Regions from separate parts of the Mesorhizobium sp. B2-5-7 genome, predicted to be linked through region 1. Evidence: riboswitches for the same ligand, from Rfam matches in the RefSeq annotation. Region 1 holds a riboswitch; each other region holds the start of a gene.

The links. Region 1 has a riboswitch for cobalamin ahead of FJ543_RS01510 (CbtB domain-containing protein). Riboswitches for the same ligand answer to the same signal wherever they lie in the genome.
Region 2: linked by a shared signal. The riboswitch ahead of FJ543_RS15160 (aromatic ring-hydroxylating dioxygenase subunit alpha) and the one ahead of FJ543_RS01510 (CbtB domain-containing protein) in region 1 are both predicted to bind cobalamin.
Region 3: linked by a shared signal. The riboswitch ahead of bluB (5,6-dimethylbenzimidazole synthase) and the one ahead of FJ543_RS01510 (CbtB domain-containing protein) in region 1 are both predicted to bind cobalamin.

Annotation. Positions count from the first base shown of each region.
Region 1 is NZ_VFUO01000001.1:312,512-322,000, reverse strand. Features, by position in the region: gene FJ543_RS01550 (RidA family protein) at 220-603, shown strand; gene FJ543_RS01545 (creatininase family protein) at 660-1,463, shown strand; gene FJ543_RS01540 (tyrosine phosphatase family protein) at 1,464-1,973, opposite strand; gene cobD (threonine-phosphate decarboxylase CobD) at 1,970-3,016, opposite strand; gene cbiB (adenosylcobinamide-phosphate synthase CbiB) at 3,015-3,989, shown strand; gene cobO (cob(I)yrinic acid a,c-diamide adenosyltransferase) at 3,986-4,600, opposite strand; gene cobU (bifunctional adenosylcobinamide kinase/adenosylcobinamide-phosphate guanylyltransferase) at 4,602-5,117, opposite strand; gene FJ543_RS01515 (CbtA family protein) at 5,110-5,913, opposite strand; gene FJ543_RS01510 (CbtB domain-containing protein) at 5,929-6,108, opposite strand; cobalamin riboswitch at 6,144-6,343, opposite strand; gene FJ543_RS01505 (aromatic ring-hydroxylating dioxygenase subunit alpha) at 6,487-7,662, shown strand; gene FJ543_RS01500 (MFS transporter) at 7,666-8,865, opposite strand; gene FJ543_RS01495 (DUF1624 domain-containing protein) at 9,102-9,489, shown strand, end outside.
Region 2 is NZ_VFUO01000003.1:271,226-280,714, reverse strand. Features, by position in the region: gene FJ543_RS15195 (alpha-ketoglutarate-dependent dioxygenase AlkB) at 1-5, shown strand, start outside; gene FJ543_RS15190 (nucleotidyltransferase family protein) at 65-1,549, opposite strand; gene FJ543_RS15185 (glycosyltransferase family A protein) at 1,549-2,226, opposite strand; gene FJ543_RS15180 (glycosyltransferase family A protein) at 2,228-2,980, opposite strand; gene FJ543_RS15175 (serine kinase) at 2,977-4,026, opposite strand; gene FJ543_RS15170 (PqqD family peptide modification chaperone) at 4,059-4,490, opposite strand; gene FJ543_RS15165 (hybrid-cluster NAD(P)-dependent oxidoreductase) at 4,632-5,732, opposite strand; gene FJ543_RS15160 (aromatic ring-hydroxylating dioxygenase subunit alpha) at 5,810-7,057, opposite strand; cobalamin riboswitch at 7,169-7,371, opposite strand; gene FJ543_RS15155 (DUF680 domain-containing protein) at 7,864-8,064, shown strand; gene FJ543_RS15150 (DUF680 domain-containing protein) at 8,134-8,340, shown strand; gene FJ543_RS15145 (DUF680 domain-containing protein) at 8,411-8,659, shown strand; gene ugpC (sn-glycerol-3-phosphate ABC transporter ATP-binding protein UgpC) at 8,733-9,489, opposite strand, start outside.
Region 3 is NZ_VFUO01000006.1:416,590-426,078, forward strand. Features, by position in the region: gene FJ543_RS25950 (MFS transporter) at 1-1,107, opposite strand, end outside; gene FJ543_RS25955 (TetR/AcrR family transcriptional regulator) at 1,228-1,836, shown strand; gene FJ543_RS25960 (hypothetical protein) at 1,927-2,910, shown strand; partial or broken gene bluB (5,6-dimethylbenzimidazole synthase) at 3,027-3,701, opposite strand; cobalamin riboswitch at 3,704-3,886, opposite strand; gene FJ543_RS25970 (histone deacetylase family protein) at 4,065-4,991, shown strand; gene FJ543_RS25975 (exodeoxyribonuclease VII small subunit) at 4,995-5,246, shown strand; gene FJ543_RS25980 (DUF2277 domain-containing protein) at 5,339-5,605, shown strand; gene FJ543_RS25985 (pirin family protein) at 5,644-6,564, shown strand; gene dxs (1-deoxy-D-xylulose-5-phosphate synthase) at 6,640-8,577, shown strand; gene FJ543_RS25995 (hypothetical protein) at 8,726-9,019, shown strand; gene FJ543_RS26000 (GFA family protein) at 9,016-9,417, opposite strand.

The DNA.
Region 1 (9,489 bases):
CCAAAGATTCAAGAAGCAAGACACATGCCACCGGCGTCGCGCGCCGGGACCCGCCCGCCTGCACCACAGCCATCTGCGAAAGCCGGAAAGGTCGTGCTGCACCGAAGGGCATCGTGCCTATTTTTTGAACGCCTGTCCACAATCGCACCGGCGACATGCACCACCATCTTGATGGTGCAATGCATCCGGCCTTAGGCTGGCGATATCCAGGAGATTGCCATGTTCAAATTCCTTACCCCTAAGTCGATCAAGCCACCCTTTGCCCGCTACAGCCACGGCGTCGAGGTGCCGGCCGGCAAGCGTCTGGTGCTGTGCTCGGGTCAGGTCGCCATCACGGCGGACGACCAGATACCGGAAGATGCCGGCGCGCAGGCCGAACTCTGCTTCAGGAACATCGCGGCGGTTCTGGGCGAAGCCGGGCTGGGACTTGGCGACATCGTTCGCATCAACGCCTATGTCACCGACCGCGCGCATCTGCGGCCCTATATGGAGGTTCGCGACCGGCTGTTTTCGAGCCCGGCGCCAGCCTCGACGCTGATGATCGTTTCCGGCTTTGCCCGGCCCGAATTCAAGGTCGAGGTCGAGGCCATCGCGGCCGGGTGATCGACAGGCCGGCCGCACCGCGCTAGGTCTGACCTGATCATTTGAAGAGGCGTGACATGACTGCTGGCAAGAAACGCGTATGGTGGGGCGACTACCGGACCACCGAATACGCCTCGATCGATCCCGAGGCGACAATCGCGGTGCTGCCGCTGGCGGCGATCGAGCAGCATGGACCGCATCTGCCTGTGTCGACCGACACTTCGATCATGAACGGCATGCTCGACACGGTGATTTCACGCTTGCCCGACGATCTCGACATCCGCATCCTGCCGGTCCAGGCGGTGGGCAAGTCGAACGAGCATCTGCACGCGCCGGGCACTCTCACCTTGCCGGCAACGACGCTGGTCGACGCCTGGACCGAGCTCGGCCTGTCGATCGCGCGCGCCGGCGTGCGCAAGCTCATCGTCGTCAATTCGCATGGCGGCAATGAGGAGATCATGGGCATCGTCACGCGGGAATTGCGCGTGCGCGAAAAGATGCTGGCGGTGAAGACCAGTTGGCAGCGCTTTGGCCGCCCGGCCGGCATGTACACCGAACTCGAGGATCGTCACGGCATTCATGGCGGCGATGTCGAGACGTCACTGATGCTGCATTTCCGGCCCGATCTCGTCGACATGGGCAAGGCCGACAATTTCGTTTCCAACGTCGCCAAGGCCGAGCAGGAATTCTCGCTGCTGCGCCACACAGGCACCCACGCCTTCGCCTGGATCGCCGGGGATCTCAACCCGAACGGCGTGGTCGGCGACGCCAGCATCGCGACAGCCGAGAAAGGCCGGCTGACGGCGGAATATCAGGCTGACGGGTTCATCAACCTGGTGCGGGATGTGCGCAAGGCCAAGCTCGCGGAGTGGCTGAAATAGCTAACCGTCGATCTGGAGGGCGAACGGCGTGCCTTCAAAGGCGTCGGCGCCGCGCCCGATCGACTCGATCGCCTCGATCATGCGGCCGTTGCGCTCGAGCAGCGCGTCGGCCACCGCGATCAGCCGCGGATTGGGCGTCGCCGAAGGTGACAGCGCTCGCAGCGTCCGCGCCAGTTCCACCTCGTTGCGTTTCGGCGCCAAAGCCGCGGCGATGATATAGGCCGAGGCGGTCGAACGGCTGATGCCGGCATAGCAGTGCACCAGCATTGGTTTCGCCCGGTCCCAGCGGCGTGCGAAATCGAGCAGGTTACGGACATGCTCCTCGCCCGGCATGGTCATGCCGTCCTGCGCCACGGCGATGTCGTGCATGACCAGGTGCAGATGGTTTTCCCTTGGGATCGAGGCCGGTCGGACTACGTCCGTTCCGGCGGCGAGCAGCGACAGCATGCGGTCGGCGCCGGTCCTGGCCACCACTTCCTCGATTTTCGCCAGTGAGCAGACATGGATCATTGTTTGAAACCTTTCGACCGATCCTCGCGCCGCGACGCCCAATCGGCAAGGGCGGATTCGAGCCTGCGCCACTCCTCCTCGCTCCCCGGCAGTCCGGCGCGCAGGGCATGCGGCCGTTCGGAGAAATGCCGCAGCAGGATACCGCTCTGGCCAAGCCCGGAAAACAGGCCGCCGGCATCGGGCAGGCTGAGATAGCGGAACAGCGTGGTGCCGCCCGCGACGGGAACGCCGAAACGGCTAAACAGCGCGTCGAGCCGCACCGTCGCTTCCGCCAGCGAGGCCCGCATCGCATCCTGCCAGTCGAGATCGGCGAGCGCGCGGATGCCGTATTCCAGGGCCGGTCCTGCGACAGCCCACGGCCCGAACTGCATGTCCAGCCGTTCAGCCGTCGGCGCGTCGGCAAGCGCGAACCCGAGCCGCAGGCCGGCCAAACCAAAGAACTTGCCGAAGGAACGCAGCACGACGATCCCGCCCTGGCCGACATCGCCGGCGAGGCTGTGCTCGCGTGGGCCGACATCCATGAACGCCTCGTCGACGACCAGCACCCCGCCCTTGGCGCGAAGTCCGGCGGCCAGCACCAGCAACCGGTCGCGCTCGACGACGCGCCCATCGGGATTGTTCGGATTGACGATGATGGCGAGGTCGGCTTTCGCCAGCGCCGCGAAATCGCTGACCTCGACCACGTCGTGCCCGGCAATCGCCGCCGCCCGGGCGTGTTCGGCATAGGTCGGCCCCAGCACCATTGCCTTGCCGGGCCTCACCAGCGAGGCGACGCGCGGCAACAGGATCTGTGTGCCAGGGGCCGCCAGCACGCTTGCTGGGGAAGGCGCGCCATAGGTGTTGGCCGCGATCTCTATCAGTTCGCGTCCACGCGCGGCCTCTGGCAATCGCCACAGCGAGGTGGCGGGCAGGTCGAAAAGCGGGTAGGAGTGCGGATTGATACCGGTCGAGAGGTCGACGAAAGGCAGCACGGCATTGGGGAAAAGCGCCCTTGCCCGGCCAAGACTTCCACCATGGTCCACCGCTCCTTCAAGAAGCTTCATGTCAGTCCTGATCGCTTTCCTGTCATTAATTGTCGAATTCGCCCTTGGTTATCCCGACTGGCTGTTTCGCGCCATCGGCCATCCGGTGACATGGTTCGGCAGGCTGATATCCTTTCTCGACTTGCGGCTCAACCGCGCCACTGATCCCGACGCGCTGCGTCGCCAACGTGGTGTCCAGGCGCTTCTGGTCATTGTGCTGGTGCCTGCGATAGCAGGCCTTTGCGTGCAGCTTGTTCTGCTCTGGTTCGTCCCCCTGGGATGGATCATTGCCGTCTTTCTGGCGACATCGCTTCTGTCGCAGAAAAGCCTTTACGAGCATGTCGAAGCCGTCGCCGATGCGCTCGACAGCGGAGGCCTCGACATGGGCCGGGCCGCCGTTTCGCGGATCGTCGGCCGTGATCCCGAGACGCTCGACCGCGCCGGCGTCTGCCGCGCGGCGATCGAGAGCTTGGCAGAAAATTTTTCCGACGGCATCGTCGCCCCCGTCTTCTGGACCGGGGTCGGAGGGCTCGCCGGCGGCGCCGCCTACAAGGCGGCCAACACCGCCGATTCGATGATCGGCCACCGGACTCCGCGCCATGAGGCCTTCGGCTGGGCGGCGGCGCGCTTCGACGACTGGATCAACCTGCCGGCATCACGGCTGACGGCGCTGCTGATCGTGCTCGCTTCCCTCCTGGTCGAGGGCGCCGACCCCCGCGGCGCCTGGCAGGCGGTACGGCGCGACGCGAAAAAACACCGCTCGCCCAATGCCGGCTGGCCGGAAGCGGCCATGGCCGGCGCACTCGGGCTGGCGCTCGCCGGACCACGCAGCTATGGCGGTGTCATGGTCGACGACATCTTCATGGGCGAAGGCGGGCGCCGAGATGTCGACAGCGGCGATATCAGGCGGGCGCTCAAGCTTTACCGGGTCGCGGACTACCTGCTGATCGGCTTGTTCGGCCTGGTCGCGCTGATCGCCGTTCTGGTTTTCTAGAACTCGATGCCTTGCTGCGCTTTCACGCCCGCCGAGAAATGGTGCTTTGTCGCCCCCATCTCGGTGACCAGGTCCGCCGCCTCGATCAGTGCCGGCTTGGCGTTGCGGCCGGTGACGACGACATGCAGGCCTTCGCGGCGAGCCTTGAGCGCCGCAACCACCTTGTCGAGAGCGAGATAGTCGTAGCGCAAGGCAATGTTGAGCTCGTCGAGCACGACAAGGTTGATCGAGGGGTCGGCGATCAATTCCAGCGCCTTGGCCCAGGCGGCCTCGGCGGCCGCGATGTCGCGCTTCAGGTCCTGCGTCTCCCAGGTGAAACCCTCGCCCATTGCATGCCAGACGACGCGATCGCCAAAGGCGGCAAAGGCGTCCTTCTCGCCGGTGTGCCATTTGCCCTTGATGAACTGAACGACGCCGACGCGCTTGCCGTAGCCGAGCACGCGTAGCGCGAGACCGAAGGCGGCCGTGGTCTTGCCCTTGCCGGGACCGGTGTTGACGATCAGCAACCCCTTCTCGATCGTCTTGCCCGCAACCTCGGCGTCCTGCACCGCCTTGCGCTTGGCCATCTTGGCGCGATGGCGTTCTTCATCCTTGTCGTCGATATCGGTCATTTCACTTCACCTTGAGCGGTAGCCCCGCCACCATGAGCAGCACCGTGTCGGCAATCGCGGCGACCCGCTGGTTGAGCCGGCCGGCATCGTCACGAAACCGACGCGCCAGCGCGTTGTCGGGCACGATGCCTTGCCCGACCTCGTTCGTTACCACGAACCACGGTCCGCGCGGCCGCGACAGCACGTCCGCCAGCCGCCGGCACGCGGCCTCGACGTCGTGATCGGCCAGCATGTGATTGGTCAGCCACAGCGTCAGGCAGTCGACAAGCACCGGCTGACCGTCTGGGAACGCCTCCAGCGCTTCGGCGAGGTCGAGTGGCGCATCGATGGTCGACCAGCCCTCACCGCGCCGCGAGCGGTGCAGCGCGATGCGCTCGCGCATCTCGTCGTCATAGGCTTGCGCCGTGGCGATATAGGCCCATGGCGAGGGCAATGCCGTCATCAGGGTTTCGGCGTGCGCGCTCTTGCCGGAGCGCGCACCACCGATGATGAAGGTCAGCCTGCCGCGATCAGGCAAAGCTGTCGCGCAGGCTGGTCGCCATGCCGGTGAAGCGCCTGCGCACCACGCCCACGATCGCGCCGAGCACCAGCCAGAACACCAGATTGGTCACCGTCACCGCCACCACGAACTGATGGTGTAGGCCTTCCGGGATCGGTGTTTCGAAACTGTCGGGCTGCGGCGCGCCGACGACATGCGGCGCGACGATCAGCAAGACGGCGAGGATGGTCAATGGCAACGATCTGCGAAACACGATCAGGCCCAGGCCGGTCGCGGTCGCGGCCGCCGTCGCCGTCCACCAGATCTGGCGCGGCAGAAGATCGGCCGCCGGCATTGCCGGCAGTTCCGGCTGCAGTCCGAGACCCGGTGCCAGTGTGAACACGGCAAAGCCGGCCAAACCCCAGAACACACCCTGGCGCCAGTTGCCGACGCCGCCGAAGAACTCGGAAACCGCGACCAGGACCAGTGCGAAGCCGATGCCGGTGACGATATTGGCAACCACGCTAAAGGCGAAACGCTCGAAACCGTCGGCCGGCGCCCAGCCTTCGTCTTCCTCCGCCGGTGTCACGGCATCGGTGCCCGCGGGCGCGGCAGAGCTCATGGCATTCCCAGCGGGCGCCACCGTGCTCATGGCATCATTGGTCGCCGCTGGTGCGGCCGCGTGATCATGGTGGTGGCCGCCGCCGGCCTTTTCGTAGACTTCCGCCTTGAGGATCAGCGGCACGGTGGCATAGGCCTGCATGCAGGCGAGAACGACACCGGCCACGAGCCCCGCGATCGCCGCGACGAACACGACGTTGCGAAACAGATTCATGATGTCGGATCCTCGTTAGTGGCAGGGAAACGCCATCGAATGGCGATAGTCGTGGGCAGCATTGTGGACCGCATCGATATGCGAGAAGCCGACAAAGCCGACGACGAAGATGCCGAGCAGCGCCGCGAGCGCAAGCTGCATGAAGCGCGACTGCGAGGAGACGGAGGCGCCGAGGGAGACGGAAGCGGTAGTCATGTCTTGTCCTTTCGCCCTCCACCCGAGGGCATCGAAGTCAGTTTCCTGTCGCCGGCAGGTCTCCTGGCTCGCGGATAAGCGCCCTTCCCCACCTTCCCGAAGAAAAATCTTCAGTGGCATATGGAGAGGACTACCGCACACAGTTGCGGGGGCAGCCACGGCATTGGGCAGGAATTCCTGCCCGCACCGCATTCCCTCTTGGCTCCAAAAAGGAACCGACGACATCGGTGACTATAGGGAAATTCGCCGCGCCCGGCAAACCAAATTCCGACAGCCGCCAACGCAGGAGCGCCGTATCGGCGAAGCTGCCCTCATCCCGTCCCGATTGACAAACTTCATGGCCGGGTGTCGGCTGGCACCCCTCACGGGAAGCCAGCCATGCAGCCCAATGCCAGCGAGCGCGTGCCCTATAACGGCCTGACTCGAACCGAGCCGACGCTGCCCTCGTCGGCCTATTGGGACCAGGACAACTATCAGCGCGATCTCGACGCCATCTGGTACAGGAACTGGCTGCTCGTCTGCCGCGAGGCCGACCTTGCCCAGCCTTTGGCGTTCCGCACCTTCCGCGTCGGTACGCAGGAAATCCTCCTGCTGCGCGACGACACCGGCGAGTTGCATGCCTTCCACAACGCCTGCCGGCATCGCGGCTCGCAGCTTTGCCAGGAAAGCCAGGGCCGGCTGAAGGCGCGGCTGATCACCTGCCCGTATCATGCCTGGTCCTATTCGCTGCGTGGCGATCTGGTGCGCGTGCCGTCGAAATCGCTGCCTGACGGCTTCGACAAGGCCGATCACCCGCTTTATCGCGTCGCGCTCTCGGTGTGGCGGGGCTTCGTCTTCGTCAATCTTGCGGAAGATGTCGCCGGCTCGGCGCAATTATCCTTCGATCCGGCCTCCGGCGACCTCGGCAACTGGCCGCTGGAAACGCTGGTATCGGGCCACGTGCTGCGCAAGGTGATGAACTGCAACTGGAAGATTTTTTGGGAAAATTTCAACGAGTGCCTGCACTGCCCGGGCGTCCACAAGGACCTGTCGCGGCTGGTGCCGATCTATGGCCGCGGCCTGATGAGCCGGCATGACGATCCCGAATGGCTCCGTCACGCCGACAATGACGCGCCGGAATTTTCCGGCGGCCTGCGCACCGGGGCTGAGACATGGTCGCGTGATGGGCAGGCGCACGGGCCGGTCTTCCCGGGCTTGACGCCGGCGGAACGAACCGCCGGTCAGACTTACTCCACCAGCCTGCCGTCGATGTTCATCGTCGGCCATGTCGACTATGTCAGGACCGTGCGGCTGACGCCGCTCGGTTCCGAACAGACCGAATTGACTGCGGAATGGCTGTTCGCGCCCGAGGCGCTCGCTGAGACCGACATCGACAACATCGTTGCCTTCGGCACACAGGTGCTGGAGGAGGACGCGGCAATCTGCGAGGTCAACCAGAAGGGCCTGCGCTCGATGCGTCATACAGCTGGCGTGCTGATGCCCGAGGAGTACGACCTTCACCGCTTCCACGATTGGGTGCGCGAACGGCACGCTGCGCGCTCACCCGAGGCCTGAAGATCACAGCGACTTCGGCAGATATCGCCAGGTCATGAAGCCGCAAAACGCGGCAAGCAGTCCGAGCGTGACGAACACCGAGCCCAGACCGAAGAAGGCCAGCACCACCGAATAGACCAGCGGCGGCGTCAGTTCGGAAAAATCGAGATAGGTGCGGTAGACCGCCGCCATCTGCGCGCGCTCATAGGAGCGCACCGAGCGCATGAAGGCGGTCGAACCCAGCGCGTCGAGCGCGATGGTGAAGAAGGCGCCGCACAGCAGGAAGGCACCGGTGAGCAACGGCACGGTTTCGCCCACGGCACCGGCCGCCAGCAGCGTCGCCGACATGGCGAAATAGGCAAATGTCATGGTCCTGCGGCCGCCGAAGCGTTTCCCCGCCTTGCCCCAGAAGATCGCCATGAACAGCAGCGCGTTGCCGGCCGAGACCAGCAGGCCGCCGGCCAATTCGCCCTCGCCGGTGATGACCATGAACAGCGGTCCATAGACGAAGAAGGTCGTCCAGAAGCAGGAACGGCCGAAGGCTATCAGCCAGGCCAATCTCAGCCTCGGCTGGGCGACGAAGCGGCCGATGTTGGCGAGCGGATTGGCCGGTCGTGTCTTGCCCGGGCGGATCGACTGGTTGTCGCTCAGCCGATAGGTCCAGAACAGCGCCAGCAAAGCCATGGCGAACACCGCCACCGCGCCATGCGCGGCATAAATGCCGAAGCGCGTATAGAGAAAAATGCCGAGCGTTGGCCCGCAGGTCCAGGCAACCATCGACCACGCCATGCGCAGCGATTCGGCCTGCATGAAATCGGTCTTGCGGATGTGATCCATGATGTAGAGGTTGAGCGTGATCGACAGCGCGCTGGCGCCCATCACCCGGCACAGCATCCCGGCCAGTTGCCCGGCGAGCGTATGGGTGACGAAGAACAGCGAGCCGATGGCGAGCAGGCAGGCGCCCGCCGTGTAGACCCAGCGCCGCGCGAAGCGGCGGATCAGCATCGGCATGAACAAGGTCACCGACAGGCCGAACAGGGACACGGCGGTGTAAAGTATCGAGACGATCTGCTCGTTGTGGAGAATCTCGTAGGCCTGGATCGGTATGACGCTCGACACCATGGCGCGGGCGAAGGATTCGACCGCATAAAGCGAGGCGAAGGTGCGCGCATCCGCGGCCTTGAGGGCCGGAAGCCAGATCGGATGGCGAACATGGGTGGACATTGCTTCCCCAAAGCAGAATCGCGGCGTCGAATCTGCCGTGGACATTTCAGGCCCATTAAGAGGAAACCGACGCACATCCGGCAAAAAGCGAAGCCGGTCAAAGGCTTTTCCGCGCTGGCCCAACCCGGCGGCTGGCGCGGACCCCGCCGCGCGGTCCAGGCCAAGGCGCCCGGTCTTCTTCTATCCGGTGCAACCGTGATAGTCGTCGTGGAGGGGCTGAATCAGATCGCGAGACCATGAGCATCCACACGCCGACCGTACCCGTCCCGCAGCCATCGAAGCGCATCGTCGCCATCGATATCTTGCGTGGCATCGCGCTGATCGCGATGGCGAGCTACCACTTCACCTGGGACCTGGAATTCTTCGGCTACACCGATCCCGGCCTCACCGCCTTCGGCTGGTGGAAGTTCTACGCCCGCTGCATCGCATCGACCTTCCTGTTCCTGGTCGGGGTCAGCCTCTATCTCGCCCATGGCCGACAGATCCGCTGGAACGGCTTCTGGAAGCGGTTCGCCATGATCGCCGGCGCGGCGGTCGCCATTTCGGTCGTCACCCGCATCGCCACGCCCGACGGATTCATCTTTTTCGGCATCCTGCACGAGATCGCGCTCGCCAGCCTGCTCG
Region 2 (9,489 bases), on a different contig from region 1:
TATAGGCGAGGGTTCGCGCCCCGCACGGCGCCGCCGACCTTTGGGCGACCAGCGATAGTTCAGTTCAGCGCAGCGGTGAAAAAATCGCCGAGACCAGATGGAAAGGCAAAGCGCCGTAGGCGGCGACCGTCGCCTGATCGTCCCATTGGCGGAACTGCCGGGACGGCCGCGCCTCCAGCGTCAGCGCATGCTGTCGGCCATCGAATGTCACCTTGCCGCGAAAGCGCAGCACCCGCTCTCCACCAGACCGGCTGATGGCCATCGCACGCAGACGCGCGACGTGGTCGTCGCCCACATTGATCTCCATTTCGATGCGGCGCCGGACCGGCGGGACGCTGATCCTGATCGTGATGTCCAGCATCATCTCCCCCGCCGTCGCAGGGCACGGTATGGTCTGCGAGAAGGCCAGGGGCGACTGTCCTTCCAGCGGCTCGCGAGGTGCCTGCCTGCCGCGCCATGCTCTGCCGCGCCATGCCCTGGCGGGCGGCTCCTGCCGCAGCCGACCGCTCTTGCGTCTCAGCCGCAACTGCTTGGCGAAGCCGCGCGACAGCCAGGTCAGCCTGCCGAAGTCGGTTCGCGGCTTGGCCTGCAGCACCGCCGACCAGCGTGCAAGGCCGGTGCGGTCGGCCATGTCCAGCACGCGCGCCAGCACCTTGTCAGGCACCGTCACGCCAACATCGAGCGCAAGGTAGGAAAGCGCCACCGCCGCGGAAACGGCAAGGCCACGCCTGGCGACGACATCGAGGAACACGTCCCAGTCGACGCCGCCGGTGCGAATGGCCACCGCGCAATCGACCAGCCAATCGCTGTGGGTGTGGGCATCGAGCCCGCCATGCGCGATGGCGAGCGCGATGCGATCCGCGGGCGACGGCACCAGCACGCCGACACCGCTGAATTCGGCCGTCGCCGCGCGCTGCCAGATCGCCTGGTCATCCTCGTCGCTTTGCTGCGAGCCGTCATAGGCAAGCTGGTGCAGATCGATATCGCCATAACTGCCCTTGAAAAAATTCATCGAGCGCAGCGACGCCAGCCTTGTCCTCAGATATTGGGGACTCACCCCGGTGGCGATCTGCCAGTCGCCGTCGCGCAGCACGCCGAACGCCGCCGGCATGTCCTGCGGCCGCACCAATATGTCGATGTCGTGCGCCACCCGGCCACGCTGCGCCGAGGCGTTCAAGGCAATGCGGCTGGCACCCTTGATCAGCATCACCAGGCAGCCGGAATCCGTCATCGCCTGCAGCGCCGGTTCGGCCTCGCGCATCGCCATGCGCGACTTGGTCCACAGCATCTTTTGCAGGCCGACAAGGCGCGGATAGGCGGATTGGCCGGCCAATTTCCGGCCGAACCGATCGCAGATCGCGGCCAGCAGCCGGTGTTCCCTGAAGGAGACAAGGTCGATGTCGTTCGCGCTTAGCCACTGCATGGCGCAACCGGCGGCCGCGTCCTCATCGGCAAGAAGGGCAGCCTTGAGCAGTTGGTCGAGCCCGCCCGTCGGCCAGGACCAGCCATAGTCCGGGAAACGTCGGCTGATGCGGCGAATGCCCGCCATCAGCCCGCGCCGGCCTTGTTCCGGGACCGTCGCAGCATGGCGAGCCGCGCCACTTCGAGATAGCCGCGGTCGCGCGCCGCATCGCGGCCATAGGACAGGCTGCCGGGCCTGATGCGGCGCAGCGCCAGCACCTCTTCCACCATGTCGAGGGCAAGGCCCGCCTCGCGTACCCGCGCGATCCAGTCGATCATTTCGCCGCGGCCGCCCGGCGGATCGACGACTGCTCCAACGGTCTCGGCGACCTCGCGCCGGATCAGCATCGTGGTCCGCGACCAACCGGGTACGATCGCGTCCTCGGGTGCATCGGGCCGGTCATTGCGGAAGTTTCGCAAATGGCAAAAAACGCCCGACGTTGCGGGATGCCTTTCGAGATGCGCGAGCTGTGTTTCGGCCTTGCTCGGCAGCCACAGATCGTCGGCATCGAGCGTCGCAATGAGCGGCGTCGGCAAGGCGGCGATGCCCCTTGTCGTGGCGCTCCCAGGTCCGGCATTTGCCTGGCGCAGCAATTGCAGCGGCAGGTCCGTTCCGCCGATCGCCGCCGCGAGATCGTCGCTGGATCCATCGTCGACGATCACCACCAGCTCAGGCCGCACTGTCTGCGCCGCGACCGATCGCAGCGTCTCGGCGATGGTGCCGCTGGCGTTGAAGGCAGGTATGACGACGCCATAGCTCCGCATGCTACATGAAGCGCCAGTTGGCGAGTTCTTTGACATCGAAGATGCCTTCGATCCCGCGCAGTGAAGGGTCGGCCTTGCGCCGTTTCATCGATTTGTGGATGGCCCGCAAGAATTCCCGAAGGGACGTGTCGACCTGCTTCGTCATGTTGCCGGGATGACGTCGGTAGTAAAGCGACACGGTATCCGGCAGGACGAATCTGGGGCCGCTTTCAAAGGTGCGCAGCAGGTAGTCTGTGTCTTCGGCCTGGCCGAAGGCCTCATCGAAGCCGCCGATCCGTTCGATGAGCTTACGCGAGAAAATGCCTGACGACAGATGAATTCCCCGCACGGTCATGAAATGGCTGCCGGGGCAGGGTTCCAGCAGATCGTCGTCGATGTGTTCGACCATCATCATCAGGGAATAGGTAAGCTCCAGAGCGGGGTCGGCGTCAAAGCATGCGATATCGGCCTTGAATCGTCCCGCAGGCGAGACATCATCCGAATCGAGGAACGACACGAGCTCCGTTTCCGGCGTGAGCAGTCTGAGACCAGCGTTGCGGGCCCGGGTCACGCCCATGTTCTCTTGCCGGAAAAGGCGAATGCAGGGGTTCAGGGCCATCATCGAACGCACGGCCTCCGCCGACCCGTCGGTCGAGCCGTCGTCGATCACGATGATGTCGAGATCGGCGGCATCGTGCTGCCGCACGAGCGAGCGCAAGGCCGAGACGACATAGCGCTCGCGATTGTACACAGGCATGATCACGCTGAGCTTCACCGGGCGCCTCGTGTCAGGAAATCCTCGATCGTGCCGGCGATCTCTGCCGGGTCGGTGCCGAGGGACAAACGGAAGCACGGCAGGTGGCGCGTCAATTCGCTGAAGAAGCGAAAGCCGCTTTCGCGCTCGCCCGGCATCTGGGCGATGCCGGACGGCGCCAAGGCAATCATGGCATCCCTGCGCGACACCGGCATAATCGAACTTGCTCCGCCTCCGCTGATATGTGGCACCACCAGCGCGACGATGTCCAGCATGGCGGGCACCGGCCGAGGCGCGATATCGTGAATATGGAACGTGTGCTTGCCTTGCCAGTTGAGCGGGCCTTGCGCCGTTAGCCGCTGCCGCAGGCCCAGCCGGGCGAAACCTTTCGTGTCCTGCTTCAACGTCGAAAAAAGCGGGCGCGCGGTCACGCCGTCGGTGAGATCGATCAGCACATAGTCGTCGCCGACACTGTCGAGCCCGTTGAGGAGGCCGGCGGCGACGGTCCCCGATTTCCCGGCCCCGCCCGAGCCGGCAAGCAGAATACCCTTGCCGTCGATGCTGAGCGTGCCGGCATGGGTCAGCCGCATGCCGCGCGCCGCATATTCCCAGTGCAGGAAGGCGCGCAGCGGTGCTCCCGGCTCCCAGGGCGGAAAGGCATCGGCCGAGGCCATCAGCTGCACGCCGACGCGGCGGTGCGGATCGTAGACCTGCCAGAAATCGAGGTCGTGGAAATGGTGCCCGCGCAAACCGGCTTCGGCGAGCTGTTTGGCAAAACCGTGCTCGGTGAAATGGGCATCGCCCCAGTGCGCCGGCTCCGGGATGCCGTCAATGCCGGGATGCGCGATGAAGATGCGACCCGTGGACGGTGCCGGCTGGTCATGCCCGGGCTCGACAAAAGCATGGCCCAATGCATCGGCAAGCACGCCGTGACCGAGATGCACGGTCAGTTCAAGCCAGGGCAGGCGAACCTTTCGCATGGTCGGATAGCGCGCGGCCGCGCCTTCAGCGGCGGCGATGAGATACCTGGCGTAATCCGGCAAGGTTTCGAGCGTGACGCGCGGCATCAATCGCCTTCCATCACGCTGCGGCCGCCCCGTCAGGAAGCCTGCTTGACCGCCGGCCAGCCGAGAGGTTCCTCGACCTCGTGGATGGGATCAACGACGATCAGGTCGGCGAGGTCGTCGTGAATGCTCACATTGAGCGGCTCGTTCGTGGCGGCAAGCTCGGCAGGCAAATCGCCCGGCAAAGGCTGCGCCGCCGCGTCCAAGCGCACCAGCAAACCCAATTCGAGCAATTGCGATATGAAGCGTTCGAGTTCGGCCTGGCCTATTGTCGAGCCGCCGGCGCTCAGCCCGACCAGAGCCTGGGCGTCCGCGCCGGATGAAAGCGCCTGCCATACCTTGCTGCCGGAATCGGAAAAGCCGAAATATTTGCCATTGGCAAGATTGAGCACCACGGCCTCGCCATCGAAAGATTCGAAAACGATATCCCGGCTCGCTACCGCATAGGCGTGGGAGTCATGCGTCATTGTTGCCCCGTCCTGCATTTCCTGCCCGCCAGCAGGACCGCTTCCACCAACAACGCCTGTAAACTTTCAGGTCTTCCTTGGCAAGGTAACCTTTGCCGGCAACGCGGGACCATTTCCGGGTTCAGTCGAAAGCCGGGCGGATCAAGCCTCGATTTCAAGCGGCGACAATGGCTTGGAACAACAGGCCAGGATGAAGCCATCATCGATCTCATGATCGAGGATGCCGCCATTGTGGCTCATCTCGACGCTGCCGGAGACTTTCTTCACTTTGCAAGTTCCGCACAGGCCGAATTCGCAGGCGGCCGGTATTCGCACGCCCGAGGCGCGCGCCGTCTGCAGCACGGTCTGGCCGGCGACACAGTCGGCGTCGACATCCGAAAGCGCGAAGCGGATCGGCGTCGCGGCTTCGACGCAAATCGCCGCGCCGTCTTCAGCCGGCGAGGCAAACGGCGCTGGGATTTCCTCCATCGCCGGCGCGGCAAAGCTCTCTTGATGGTATTTTGCCATGTCGAACCCGGCGGCCTCCAGCATGCCGCGCACGGCGCGCATGAAAGGGTCGGGGCCGCAGCAGAAGATTTCGCGTTCGCGGAAATCGGGCGCCAGGAGCGGCAGCCGGATGGCGTCGATGCGGCCCATATGGCCGTACCAGCCCTCGCGGCTCGACCGCTCCTCGATCATGAAGCCGAGCGACAGCCCCGGCATATGGCCGCCGAGCAGTTCGAGTTCCTTGCGAAAGATGATCTCTTCCGGGCGCCGCGCGCAATTGACGAAGCCGACATCGGTCCATGGCGCGCAGTCGTTCAGCCAGCGCAGCATCGACATCATCGGCGTCACGCCCGAACCGGCCGAGATGAACAGGTATTTCGCCGCCGGGTGGCTGTGCAGCGAAAAGTCGCCGCCCGGTCCATAGGCCTTGACGTGCGAGCCGGGCGTCAGGTGATCGAACATCCAGCGTGTGCCGACGCTGCCCGCCTGCGCCTTCACCGTCACCGCGATCGAGAATGGCCGTGACGGCGATGATGACAGCGTGTAGGTGCGCATCAGCGGGCCGTCCGGTGTCGGCAATTCCAGCGTCACGAACTGGCCCGGCTTGTAGCGGAACCAGGTCTGGTTGTCGGAGCGGAAGGTGAAGGTCTTGACGTCGGGCGCCTCGTCGCTGACGCCGGTTACTTCCAGCACCTGCAGCCTGTCGTTCCACGGCGCCATCTGGTCGAGGTGGCGATAGAGGCCAAGATCAGTCATGGCGTTCATCCCTGCATACCTTTCATTTTGGGCGTGTCGTGATCCCAAAGCCGCTGCACAGTTTTGGCCGACATGCGCTAGGCGACACTGCGCAGAGCAGGCCGGCCGTCTTCGGAAAGCCGTGGGCCGATAAAGCGCGCGTACCAGTCGACGAACTGGATGACGCCGCCCTCGTGCAGCTCCGAATAGGGACCGGGCTCGTAGGCCGGCGACAGGATGCCGAAGGCATTTTCCTCGACGATGCGGCGGTCCTGGTCGTTGGTCTCGGTCCAGACATGGGTGAGTTCGGCGAGATCGTAGTCGACGCCTTCCACGGCATCCTTGTGGACCAGCCATTTGGTCGTAACCGCTGTTTCCGTGGCGCTGACCGGCAGCACGCGGAACGTCACCGCATGATCCACGAGGATATGGTTCCAGGTTGTCGGGTAGTGATAGTGCATCAGCGTGCCGATCCGGTCGGCCGAGACGCTGTCGGACAGGTTCTTCTTCACCGCCCGCTTGCCGGTCATCGTGTAGCTCTGGGCATCGCGCAGCAGCGGCGCGCGGGTGGCGCGGTATTGTCCGGCCGGGTCGATGCGAAACTTGCTGGGCAGGCCAACAGCTTCGCACTTCGCCCAGTGGGCCAGCATCTCCGGATCGCTGTCGGCGCCTTGCACGCCGGTCACGGTCGGCGCTTCCGGGAAGGTCTTGCACAGCTCAGGATGGTTGCCCGCGCAATGGTAGCATTCGCGGTTGTTTTCCCAGACCAGCTTCCAGTTGCCCTTCTCGATGATCGTGCTCTCGAAGGCGATCTTGGCCTCGCTCAGCCGGTGCGGCTGGAGATAGGGCTCGATCATCGCCTGCATCGGCGCGAAGTCGGCGGGCTCCTTGGCCAGGCAGATGAAGACATAGCCGGCGACGCTTTCGCAGGCGACCGGCTTGAGCCCGAACTGGCTCTTGTCGAACCCATCGGCCATCTGGCGGGCGAACAGCAGCCGGCCGTCGAGTTCGTAGGTCCACTGGTGATAGGGACACACCAGTTTGGCGGCCATGCCCTTGTCGGTGTTGCAGACGCGGCTGCCGCGATGGCGGCAGGAATTGTGGAAAGCGTTGATCTTGCCCTGCTGATCGCGCACCAGCACGACCGGATAGTCGCCGATCTGCACGGTGATGAAGCTGCCCGGCTTGGGCAACTCGCAATCATGGCCGATGAACAGCCAGTCGCGATACCAGATCAGTTCCATGTCAAGCTTGAAGTAGTCCGGGTCGGTATAGAAGGGCTGTTCCAGCGAAAGGCCCTGTCTGCGGCCGTTCAAAAGCCTCAGCATGTCGTTGCGCGCGTCCATGTCCTGTCCTCATTTTCAAGGACTGAACTGGTGGTGATGGAGGAAGGACTGGGCGCAAGCCGGCGAAGCCGGACAACACCATCCGCCCCTTGACCGCCCACCGCGATCAGTCGAGTTCTAGCGATCTCGGGCTGGTTTCCGGGCTCTGGAGTTGTCCTGGCGGACCATCGCGACACCTTCCCAGGCTTTCGCCCAGTGGTCTCCCGTTGCGACTTGAACTCCACCACCGTTGCGGGGGCAGCGCCGGAATCTGACCGGCTTCCCAATTCTCCGCTCCGTCGTCACGCAGCGGCACCTGAGATCGCTCGATCTAATCACGACAGGGTTTGCGACATCGGCACGAAAGCGACATCGCATCCATGCGGCGCGACACGTACGCGGGATCGTCCCGGCGCGGTTGCAGCGGGGGAATCGCCTCTTCTCGCCAGGCGCGCGGGCACAGTTTTCGACCCTCAGCCGGGCCGGAAAAGGGTTAATGGTTTCGAAAAGTGACTATTAGCAGAGTCTAAAATCGAACCGAACGGTTCGTTTCTGTTGACGGTGCGTGCAGGACGGTGTGAACGCCCAGCCTTCCGACACAGTTGGTGATCGGGTTATGATCTCAGACAACTATTTGATATCAAACGGAAAAATAAGACATGTAGAAGGCGTTGGTACAATTTCAAGTGGTGGAGTCATGGTCCACGCTGAACAACTTCGTGATTGGAAACGGCAAGGGGGCTCTCCCACATCGGGGCTGTCCGAACGACGCGATTTAATCCCAAGACACGCCGCTAGACGGACGGGAAAAATACTGGAGTACAAAAATGAAAAAGATCATTCTCACTGCCGCCGCCCTTCTGGCTATTTCCGGCAGCGCCTTCGCTAGCAGCGACCATTATGGTTCGAACGCCGCGACCCCCACGGCTACTGTCGACAGCTCCTACACCGCTTCGACTAAGAAGTCGGAGCCGGCTGCCCAGACGCCTGTGACGGGCGCCGACCACAACCTCTTCGGCAACAATTAATAGCGATCCCCGGCACGCGGCGGGTGACCCTGCCGCGCTGGTGGACCCTACAAATTCAGGAGTATTAAAATGAACAAGATCCTCATTGCTGCCGCTGCCGTTCTGGCTCTCTCCGGCAGCGCTTTCGCCGGCAGCGACAACTATGGCTCCAACGGCGCCAACCAGGCTGCTGCCGCTTCGACCGACAATTCGAACACCGCGTCGATCGGCAAGTCGGCTCCGGCCACCTCGGCGCCTGTCCAGCAGGGCAGCGACCGCAACCTCTTCGGCCATTAACGGCCATCCCACGGCCGGTGGGCTCTGGCCCGCCGGTCCGCGGGACTTCCAAAATTCAGGAGTACCTAAAATGAACAAGATCCTCATTGCCGCCGCCGCCGTTCTGGCCGTCTCCGGCAGCGCCTTCGCCGGCAGCGACAATTATGGCTCCAACGGCGTCAACCAGCCCACTGCTTCGTCGACTGTCAATGTCGATACGTCGCATACAGGTGCGATCCGCAACAGCGATTCGCCTGTCTACAAGCTGCTCAACTCGTCCGGCGACGTGCAGAAGCCGGCCCATCAGGGTGCCGATCGCAATCTCTTCGGCAACAACTAACCAGCCTGTGCAGACAAGAACAGCGGCGGGCCAGGCCCGCCGCTCTTGTTCTTTCATTACCGGACGGCCGTCTTCAGGCCGCCTTTGCTTCCGCTTCGTGGAGGGCAAAGGAGCGACCATCGGCATCGAAGATATGGAGATCGCCGGCATTGGCGGTCAGCCGCAGCGTCGAGCCGCGCTTGACCTCGACATTGCCCGGCAGCTTGGTCACCAGCGGCAGGTCGGCCCGGCCGATATCGACATAGACCAGCTGGACCTCGCCAAGCTGTTCGAGATAATCGACGGTCCCCTCGAACAGATAATCCGCACCGCTGGCGATCGCGAGATCTTCCGGCCGTACGCCGAAGCTGACCGCCGCTCCCTTTGCCGAAGCAGGTGTCGCGATCGGCACCGTCGCCTTGCGGCCGCCGACATGGCTGACGATGGTCGGATTGCCCGTCTTGTCGACCGTCGCCGGCAGGATGTTCATGGCCGGCGAGCCGATGAACTGGGCGACGAAGAGGTTGCCGGGGTTCTTGTAGAGTTCCATGGGCGTGCCGACCTGCTCGATGTGCCCGTCCTTCAGCACGACGATGCGGTCGGCCAGCGTCATCGCCTCGACCTGGTCGTGCGTGACGTAGATCATGGTCGTGTTGGGCATCGATTCCTTGAGCTTGGCGATCTCGATGCGCGTCGCAACGCGCAATGCGGCGTCAAGGTTCGACAGCGGTTCGTCGAACAGGAACACCTTCGGATTGCGCACGATGGCGCGGCCGATGGCGACGCGCTGCCGCTGGCCGCCCGACATCGCCTTGGGCAGACGGTCGAGATATTTGGTCAGCTGCAGGATC
Region 3 (9,489 bases), on a different contig from region 1:
CCAGAATCCGTTCTGGGCGCCGAATGCATCCACCACGGCGCCGGCGGCGAAGGAGCCCAGCGCCATGCCGATGCCGATCCCGGTGGTTACCCAGGTGATGCCTTCGGTCAGCATCGCTTCCGGGACATGCCGCTCGATCAGGCCGAAGGCGGTGATGAAGGTCGGCGAGATCGCCACGCCACTGATGAAGACAGTCAGCGCGAGCGCTGGCACGGTGCTGGCGGTAAGCGGCAGCAGTGTGCCGAGCGCGACCAAGGCAACCGCGATGGCGAGCTGGCGCTGCAGCGGTGCTTTCAGGTTGAGCGCGCCGATGATGATGCCGAGCACGAAGGAGCCCAGCGCATAGACGCCGATGACGAGACTGGCAGTGCCCGGCTGGCCGAGTTCCTTGGTGATCGCCACTGTGCTCACCTCCGTCGTCGCGAAGGTCGCGCCGATGAAGATCATGGCGAAGGTGATGATTTGAACCGGCCCCAGGCGGATTGCCGAGCCGCTGGAGCCATGGTCCACCGGCCGCACTTGCGGCTCGGTCGAACGCTGCAGAATGAAGGCTGTCGAGCCCAAGGCGAGGAACAGCGTGCTGACGAGCACGCCCGCTTCCGGGAACAGCGCGGCGCTGAGGCCCACAGATAGCGATGCGCCGGCGATATAGACCAGTTCGTCCGCCGCCGACTCGAAGGCGAAGGCGGTGTTCATCTCGGACCGGCCCCGGAAAATCTCGGTCCAGCGCGCCCGCACCATGGCCGGCATGCTTGGCATTGCCGCGGCCAGCAGCGCCGACGCGAACAGCGTCCATACCGGCCAGTCTTGATTGGCCGATGCGATCAGGGCCGCGAATGCGAGCACGGAGATGATGGTGGTGGGTACGACAACCCGCGTCTGGCCGAGGCGGTCGACCAACCTCGATATTTGCGGCGCCAGGAAGGCATTGGCCAAGGCGAATGTCGCCGAAACCGCACCCGCCAGCCAGTATTCGCCACGCGTCTGCGACAGCATCGCCACGATGCCGATCGGCGCCATGGCGATCGGCAGGCGCGCCATGAAGCCGGCGGCGGCAAAGCCCGTGGCTCCGGGAGCGCGAAAGATTTCCGAATAGGGGTTTTGCATGATCCTGTTCCTCGACAAGGGGCGATTCGACAATTACATACGAGACGTATAAGTGTTAAATAGAGCATACGTCGCGTATGTCAATTGGCATACGGAGCGTATGTAAGTAAGGCCAGAAGCATGCATCGACCGCGCAAGGAGATGATCGCCGAGACACGCGCCAAGCTGATCGCCGCGGCGCGCCAGGCTTTCGGCACCATCGGCTATGCCGAAGCGTCGATGGATGATTTCACCGCGTCGGCCGGGCTGACGCGCGGCGCCCTTTACCATCACTTCGGCGACAAGAAGGGACTGCTTGAGGCGGTTATCGCCGAAATCGACGCGGAAATGGCGGCCCGGGTGAATGAGGTCGCGTCGCGGGCGCCGACCCGCTGGCAGCATTTCGTCGACGAATGCACCACCTATATCGAAATGGCGCTGGAGCCGGAAATCCAGCGCATCATGTTCCGGGATGGTCCGGCTGTGCTGGGCGATCCGGCACTGTGGTCGAATGCCAATGCCTGCGTCGGTTCAATGACCGATCATCTGACAGCGCTGCAGCGGGAAGGGGTGGTCGTCCCCGGCGTCGACCCGGAGTCGGCAGCGCGGCTGATCAATGGGGCGAGCAGCCAGGCCGCGCAGCGCATCGCCAATTCGCAAGATCCCGAAACGACATCGAAGATGGTGGTGGCCGCGTTCAAGCAATTGCTCGAAGGCCTGCTGAAAAAGCCGGAAGCGCTTTCAAGATGAACCACCATGGCAGTCCCGCCACTGCCTGCAATTGACAATAGCCGGTTTGAGCGCATCCTCCGCAGCCATCTCTGAGGGGAGATTCGGGGCATGTGGGATTTCGATATCGGCAGGTCGGTGTCCATCATGATGCGGACCTGGCCTTTCATTGTCTTTCGCATGATCGTCTATTTCGGCATCACGCTGGCCTACATCGTGGCCACCGGCACCGGCGCCTCCGTCGGCTATGGCGTCGGCCATATTTCTACCGATCCCGACGGACCATTGTCTTTTGCGATGTGGGGCGGCGTGGTCGGTTTCGGCATCGTCTCGATCGCCGTCTACTGGATCCGCGAATACATCCTCTACGTCGTTAAGGCGGGCCATATCGCCGTCATGGTGCATCTGATCGACGGCCATGATATTCCCAACGGCCAGAACCAGATCGCCTACGCGAAAGAGGTCGTGACCGAGCGTTTTGCCGAGGCCAACATCCTTTTCGTCGTCGACCAATTGGTCAAGGGCGCCATACGCGCCATCACCGGCCTGCTCGGCGGCATCGCGGCCTTCCTGCCCATTCCTGGCCTGAGCGGCCTGGTTTCGTTCCTCAACACGGTGATTCGCCTGTCGCTGACCTATGTCGACGAGATCATTCTCGGCTACAACATCCGCATCAGTTCGTCCTCGCCGTTCGAAACCGCGCGCCAAGGCGTTGTGCTCTACGCCCAGAACGGCAAGACCATGGTCAAGAATGCCGTCTGGCTAGGGGTCATCATGTGGGGCATGTCGTTTGTGATTTTCCTGCTGATGCTGGCTCCGGCAGCCGCTATTCTTTACGTCATGCCCGGGCAGCTCGCCGGCTGGGCTTTCGTGCTGGCAATCGTCTTTGCCTGGGCTTTCAAGGCGGCCTTCATCGAGCCGTTCGCCATTGCCTGCCTGATGCAGGTCTATTTCAAGACCATCGAGGGTCAGGTGCCCGATGCCGCCTGGGACGCCAGGCTGGCCGAAGCCTCGTCGAAGTTCAGGGAACTCAAGGACAAGGCACTGGCTTCTTTCGGTGGCTCACGGTGGGGCACTGCCGGCGCGACGAGCTGATCAACCGGGCTGGCGGGCGCACCGGCGACGGTGCCGAGGCGCGCCACTGCTGATTTGAGCGGCGCTTCGCCTTGCCCGCGAAAAGTCTCGCTCATGATAAGCTCGGGCAACGGCAGCCGCCGGCCCCAGCCGTGTGTTTCGAGATCCGGCTTCGGTGCGAACTCGGAAACACGGCCGACGCAGAGATAGGCGATCGGTGTCACCTGATCGGGAATGGCCAGCAAGCTTTTCAGCGCTTGCGCCTCGATGATGCTGACCCAGCCGACGCCAACGCCTTCGGCGCGTGCCGCCAGCCAGAAATTCTGCACCGCGCAGACCGTGCTGTAGAGATCCATCTCCGGATTGTGCCAGCGCCCCAGCGGCGAGCCTTTCGAGCGTTCGCGGTCGCAGGTGATGCAGATGTTGAGCGCGCTTTCGCAAATGCCTTCGAGCTTGAGCTTGCGGTAGAGCGCCTGCCGTTCTGCCTCGATTTCAGGCAGTTCCCGTTCTCGCGCGGCCAGGAACAGGTCGCGCACTTCCGCCCGCCGCGCGGCATCGCGAATGACGATGAAATTCCAAGGTTGCATGAAGCCGACCGATGGCGCGTGGTGGGCGGCAAGCAGCAGCCGCGCCAGCACCTCGTCGTCGATGGCCTCCGATGTAAAATGGCTGCGGACGTCGCGCCGCGTGAAGATGGCGCGGTAAACAGCGTCGCGCGCAATCTGGTCAAATCCATCGCCCATTGGAGCGGTCATAGCTTCCGGCATCGCTTGTCCCCTTGCGATTGCAATCGATGTCATCCGCCTGACCATGCGGATGACGATGCCTGCCCGGCCGGTCTTCTGGCTCGGGATCAACCCGCGTCCGGTGCCTTCCCGTCATCGACAGTGGCATTTACCGGCGCGGTCCCCCTCACAGCGTTGGGCACGCCACGGAGTTCAACCGTGTTCCCGATTCTCCCGCCAGGGCATTTGCAGCCAAGTGGAATCACTTGGCGTCGCAAAATGCGGCTAAAACAAACAGACCGGCAGGCACCAGGCAGTAGCGGCAGTCTTACTCCGAAGGGCCGGCGACGCCAATGCCCGCAGCGACATGAATGGACGCAGGTTCGATTTTCCCCAGCGATCAAGCTGCAACGCATGGCCATCACGGCGCCGGGGCACTAGATAGGGGGCATGGCCACCCGTCTCTACACGCACCCGATCTTTCTCGAACACATCACCCCGCCCGGTCACCCCGAGCGGCCCGACCGCCTGCGCGCCATAGAGCGCGTGCTCGACGACGAAGCTTTTGCCGCGCTTGACCGCGTCGAGGCACCGCAAGGCGACGAGGCGACCATCCTCTACGCGCATCCCGCCGATTTCGTCGCGCGTGTCCGCGCCGCCATCCCCGACGAAGGCATTGCCCGCATCGACGCAGACACCACCGCCAGCCCGAAAAGCTGGCAGGCGGTGATTACGGCGATCGGTGCCGCCAATGCCGCCGTCGACGACGTCTTTGCGGGCCGCGCCGACAACGTCTTCGTCGCCGCCCGTCCGCCCGGCCACCATGCCGAAAAGACCACGGCCATGGGCTTCTGCTTCTTCAACACGGCGGCAATCGCAGCGCGCCATGCGCAGAAGAAGCACGGCGCCGAGCGTGTCGCCGTCGTCGACTGGGACGTGCACCACGGCAACGGCACGCAGGATATTTTTTGGGACGATCCCTCGGTGCTCTATTGCTCGACGCACCAGATGCCGCTTTATCCCGGCACGGGCGCGAAGAGTGAGACCGGCGCCGGCAACATCGTCAATGCGCCGCTGGCGCCTCGGACCGGCAGCGAGGTGTTTCGCGATGCGTTCCTGTCGCGCGTGCTGCCGGCACTCGACAATTTCGCGCCGGATCTGATTATCATTTCGGCCGGCTTCGACGCGCACCATCGCGACCCGCTGGCGGAAATCAATCTGACCGAGAACGATTTCGACTGGGCGACCGGCCAGCTGATGCAGCGCGCCGCAATCCACGGCGGCAACCGGCTCGTCAGCCTGCTCGAGGGCGGCTACGATCTGCAGGGATTGGCATTTTCGGTCGCCGCCCATGTCGGGCGACTGATGAAAGGATGAATGATGACCGGTGAGATCAACGAAGACGTCAAGGCGATGAGCTTTGAACAGGCACTCGACGCACTGGAGAAGATCGTCGATGATCTGGAGCGTGGCGACGTACCGCTCGACCAGTCGATCCGGATTTACGAGCGCGGCGAGGCGCTGAAGGTTCATTGCGACCGGCTGCTGAAGGCCGCCGAGGACAAGGTCGAGAAGATCAGGCTGTCGCGCGACGGCAAGCCGGTTGGAACCGAGCCGCTCGACGCGGACTGAGGTCCGGAGCAGCCTTATCGGTTTTTGGACACGATCATCATTGAGGATACAGTTCGTCCCGATTGAAACGGACAAGAGGAGATACGGAAGCGATGTGCAGAAACATCAAGACCCTGTTCAATTTTGATCCGCCGGCAACCAACGACGAAGTCCGCGACGCGGCACTGCAGTTTGTCCGCAAGCTGAGCGGCACGACGCGGCCTTCTGCCAAGAACCAGCATGCGTTCGATCATGCGGTCGAAGCCATCGCGGCATCCGCACGCGAATTGCTCGATTCCCTCGAAACCCACCAGCATCCTCGCAATCGCGAAGAGGTGGCGGCCAAATTAAAAGCGAAAGCGGCGATCCGGTTCGCCTGATATGCCCAAGCGCCACTGACCGCTGACGAGGAGAGTTCATGAGCTTCTTCCCCGGCAAGGACCCTGAGGCCGGCGATGCCTTCGCCAGCGACCAGATCGAGCTGATGGTTATCCCTAACGCCAAGGACATTGGCGGTTTCGAGGTGCGTCGCGCCTTGCCGACCGCCAAGCGGCGCTTGGTCGGGCCGTTCATCTTCTTCGATCGAATGGGTCCCGCGATCATGCGCGCCGGCCAGGCGCTCGATGTCCGCCCGCACCCGCATATCGGCCTGTCGACCGTGACCTATCTGTTCGACGGCACGATCAGGCATCGCGATTCGCTCGGCACCGAGATGGTCATCCAACCCGGCGACGTGAACCTGATGACGGCTGGTCGCGGCATCGTCCACTCCGAGCGCACGCCGCAGGAATTGCGCGGCGCGCCGATGTCGATCTCCGGCCTGCAGACCTGGTTGGCTCTGCCGGACGGCAAGGAAGAGGTGGCGCCGGTGTTCGAGAACACAGCGGCGCTGCGGCTTCCCGAAATCGACGCCGAAGGCGTCAGCGGCCGCGTCGTCATCGGCGATTTCCAGGGTTTGCGGTCTCCGGTGCGGGCCGATTCCGAGACACTCTATGCAGATTTGCGGCTGGCGCCCGGCGCCAGCGTCAAAATCCCGGCCGATGCCGAGGAGCGCGCCATCTACACGCTGGAGGGCGAGGTCTCGATTTCGGGTGATGTCTTTCCAGCGGAACGGCTGCTGGTGTTCCGGCCCGGTGACGAGATCGTCATATCGTCATCGACGGGTGCGCATTTCATGCTATTCGGCGGCGCGTCTCTCGGTTCGAAGCGCTACATCTGGTGGAATTTCGTTTCCTCGTCCAAGGAGCGCATCGAGCAGGCCAAGCAGGAATGGAAGACCGGCCGCTTCGATATCGTTCCTGGCGATGAGAAAGAATTCATCCCGTTGCCGGAAGGCTGAGAAGATCGGTGAGGGGCTGACCGTCCGCGTCAGCGACACGCATTTACTTTCGCCGGCCGGCGGCCTATCCCGCCGATGAACAGAAAGTCTGGGCCCAACGTGAACGCAACGCCGCATACGCCGCTTCTCGATAGGGTTCGCGTCCCGGCCGACCTGCGCACGCTGGCCGAGAGCGACTTGCCGCAACTGGCATCAGAGCTTCGCCTCGAACTGATCGACGCGGTGTCGCGCACCGGCGGCCATCTCGGTGCCGGCCTTGGCGTGGTCGAACTAACGGTGGCACTGCATTATGTCTTCAACACACCCGATGACCGGCTGATCTGGGATGTCGGCCATCAGGCCTATCCGCACAAGATACTGACGGGCCGTCGCGACCGCATCCGCACCTTGCGCCAGGAAGGCGGGTTGTCCGGCTTCACCCGCCGAGCCGAGAGCGAATATGACCCGTTCGGCGCCGCCCATTCCTCGACATCGATATCGGCCGGCCTCGGCATGGCCGCCGCCCGCGACCTCTCAGGTGGCCGCAACAATGTCATCTCCGTCATCGGCGACGGCGCCATGTCGGCCGGCATGGCTTATGAGGCGATGAACAATGCCGGCGCGCTCGATGCGCGCCTCATCGTCATCCTCAACGACAATGACATGTCGATCGCCCTGCCAACCGGCGCCATGAGCGCCTATCTGGCGCGTCTGGCTTCCGGCAAGGCCTATGTCGGCCTGCGCGACTTCGGCAAGAAGCTGACCTCCTATCTCGGCAAGCGAGCCGATCGAGCCATCACCCGCGCGGTCGAGCATGCGCGCGGTTACGTCACCGGCGGCACCTTGTTCGAGGAACTCGGCTTCTATCACATCGGCCCGATTGACGGTCACAATCTGGAGCATCTCATCCCGGTCCTGAAAAATGTCCGTGACAACGGCAAGGGTCCGGTGCTGATCCATGTCGTCACCCAGAAGGGCAAGGGCTACGCGCCGGCGGAAGCGGCCGCCGACAAGTATCATGGCGTCAACAAATTCGACGTCATCACCGGCGCACAGGCCAAGGCGCCGGCCAATGCACCGGCCTACACCAAGGTGTTTGCCGAAAGCCTGATCCAGGAGGGCCGCGAGGACGACCGCATCGTCGCCGTCACCGCCGCCATGCCGGGCGGCACCGGCCTCGACCTGTTCGGCGAGGTGTTTCCGTCAAGGACTTTCGACGTCGGCATTGCCGAGCAGCATGCGGTGACCTTCGCCGCCGGCCTGGCGACGGAAGGCTACAAGCCCTTCGCCGCGATCTATTCGACCTTCCTGCAGCGCGCCTACGATCAGGTCGTCCATGACGTCGCGATCCAGAAACTGCCGGTGCGTTTCCCCATCGATCGCGCCGGCTTTGTGGGCGCCGACGGTGCCACCCATTGCGGCGCGTTCGACACCACCTTCCTGGCAAGCCTGCCGGGCTTTGTCGTAATGGCCGCGGCCGACGAGGCGGAATTGCGTCACATGGTGCGCACCGCCGCCAGCTACGACGACGGGCCGATCGCCTTCCGCTATCCGCGCGGCAACGGCGTCGGCGTCGACATGCCCGAGCGAGGCTCTGTTCTGGAGATCGGCAAAGGCCGCATCGTCCGGGAAGGCAGCAAGGTTGCCCTCCTGTCCTTCGGCACAAGGCTGCAGGATTGCCTCATCGCAGCCGAGGAACTCGGCGCGGCCGGGCTTTCCACCACGGTCGCCGATGCCCGTTTCGCCAAGCCGCTCGACCAGGATCTGATCCGGCGGCTGGCCCGCTCGCATGAGGTTCTGGTGACGGTGGAGGAGGGCGCCATTGGCGGCTTCGCCAGCCATGTGCTGCAATTCCTCGCCCATGAAGGACTGCTCGAAAGCGGCCTGAAGGTACGCCCGCTGGTGCTGCCGGATGCCTTCACCGACCACGCCAAGCCAGAGAAGATGTATGCCGATGCTGGTCTCGACGTCGCCGGAATCGTGCGCACCGTATTCACCGCGCTCGGCCATACGGTCCGCGCCCAGCGCGCCTGAATCAAAACCTCAACGGTTTGAATCAGTTTGCCGGCTCGATTTCGTAACATATTGTTAACGTTGCTGTTTGGCGTTTTGCTTACCCTGTCCCTTGGCCGTTTTTCAACGCCGCCCTGCTAGATCACGGCCAGGCAGGGAGACAACGAGAATGAAGACGCTTCTATGCGGCGTGGCCTTGTTGGCGGTTATGGTCGTACCGGCTGCCGCCGAAACGCCCTACGACCGCAATCTCGAAAAGGCGGCGATAGGCATTGTCGCCGGCAAGATGGGCGATATCCGCGGCGGCTTTTCCTACAAGCAAATTCCGCAGCTTGTGGTGCCGCCGGATCCTTCGCCTGTATCACCTGTTGCGACCGGGCATGCGCGTGAGCAGGCTTCAGGGGCTCGAGACGACGGTCTGTCTCCAGCCATCGAGCGCCAGGCTCCGCGAACCATCTTCTAAAACCACATGTGGCGTACGCAGCGGCCGTCGCGCGGCAGATCGTCGTACGTGTCGAGGCCATCGAAATGGTCGATCGGCAGATCGGCGACGGCCTCGGGGGGCGCCAACCGGACATTGACGGCCATGCGTCTTCGACCCGAGGCGCTGGCGCGCAGTCCGCGCCAGCCGAGCACGCAGGCGCAGCGCGGGCAAAACAGGATCTCAAGCGACGGCTCTTCCTTTCCAGCGCGCGTATAGCTGCCCATCGGCCCCGAAACGCGAATGCGTTCGTCGACATAATCATAGGCCCAGAGCGCGCCATAGCGGCGGCAAAGCGTGCAGTTGCAGGCCGTCACCGGGCCGGGGTCGCCCTCCAGCGTCCAGTGGGCGGCGCCACAGTGGCAGGTTCCCGTCAGCATTCGTTCTCCTTCGAGTTGCGACAAACAGAGGGCTCTTCGTGGCCAATATTCTGCCGGACCCGGCATGATGGG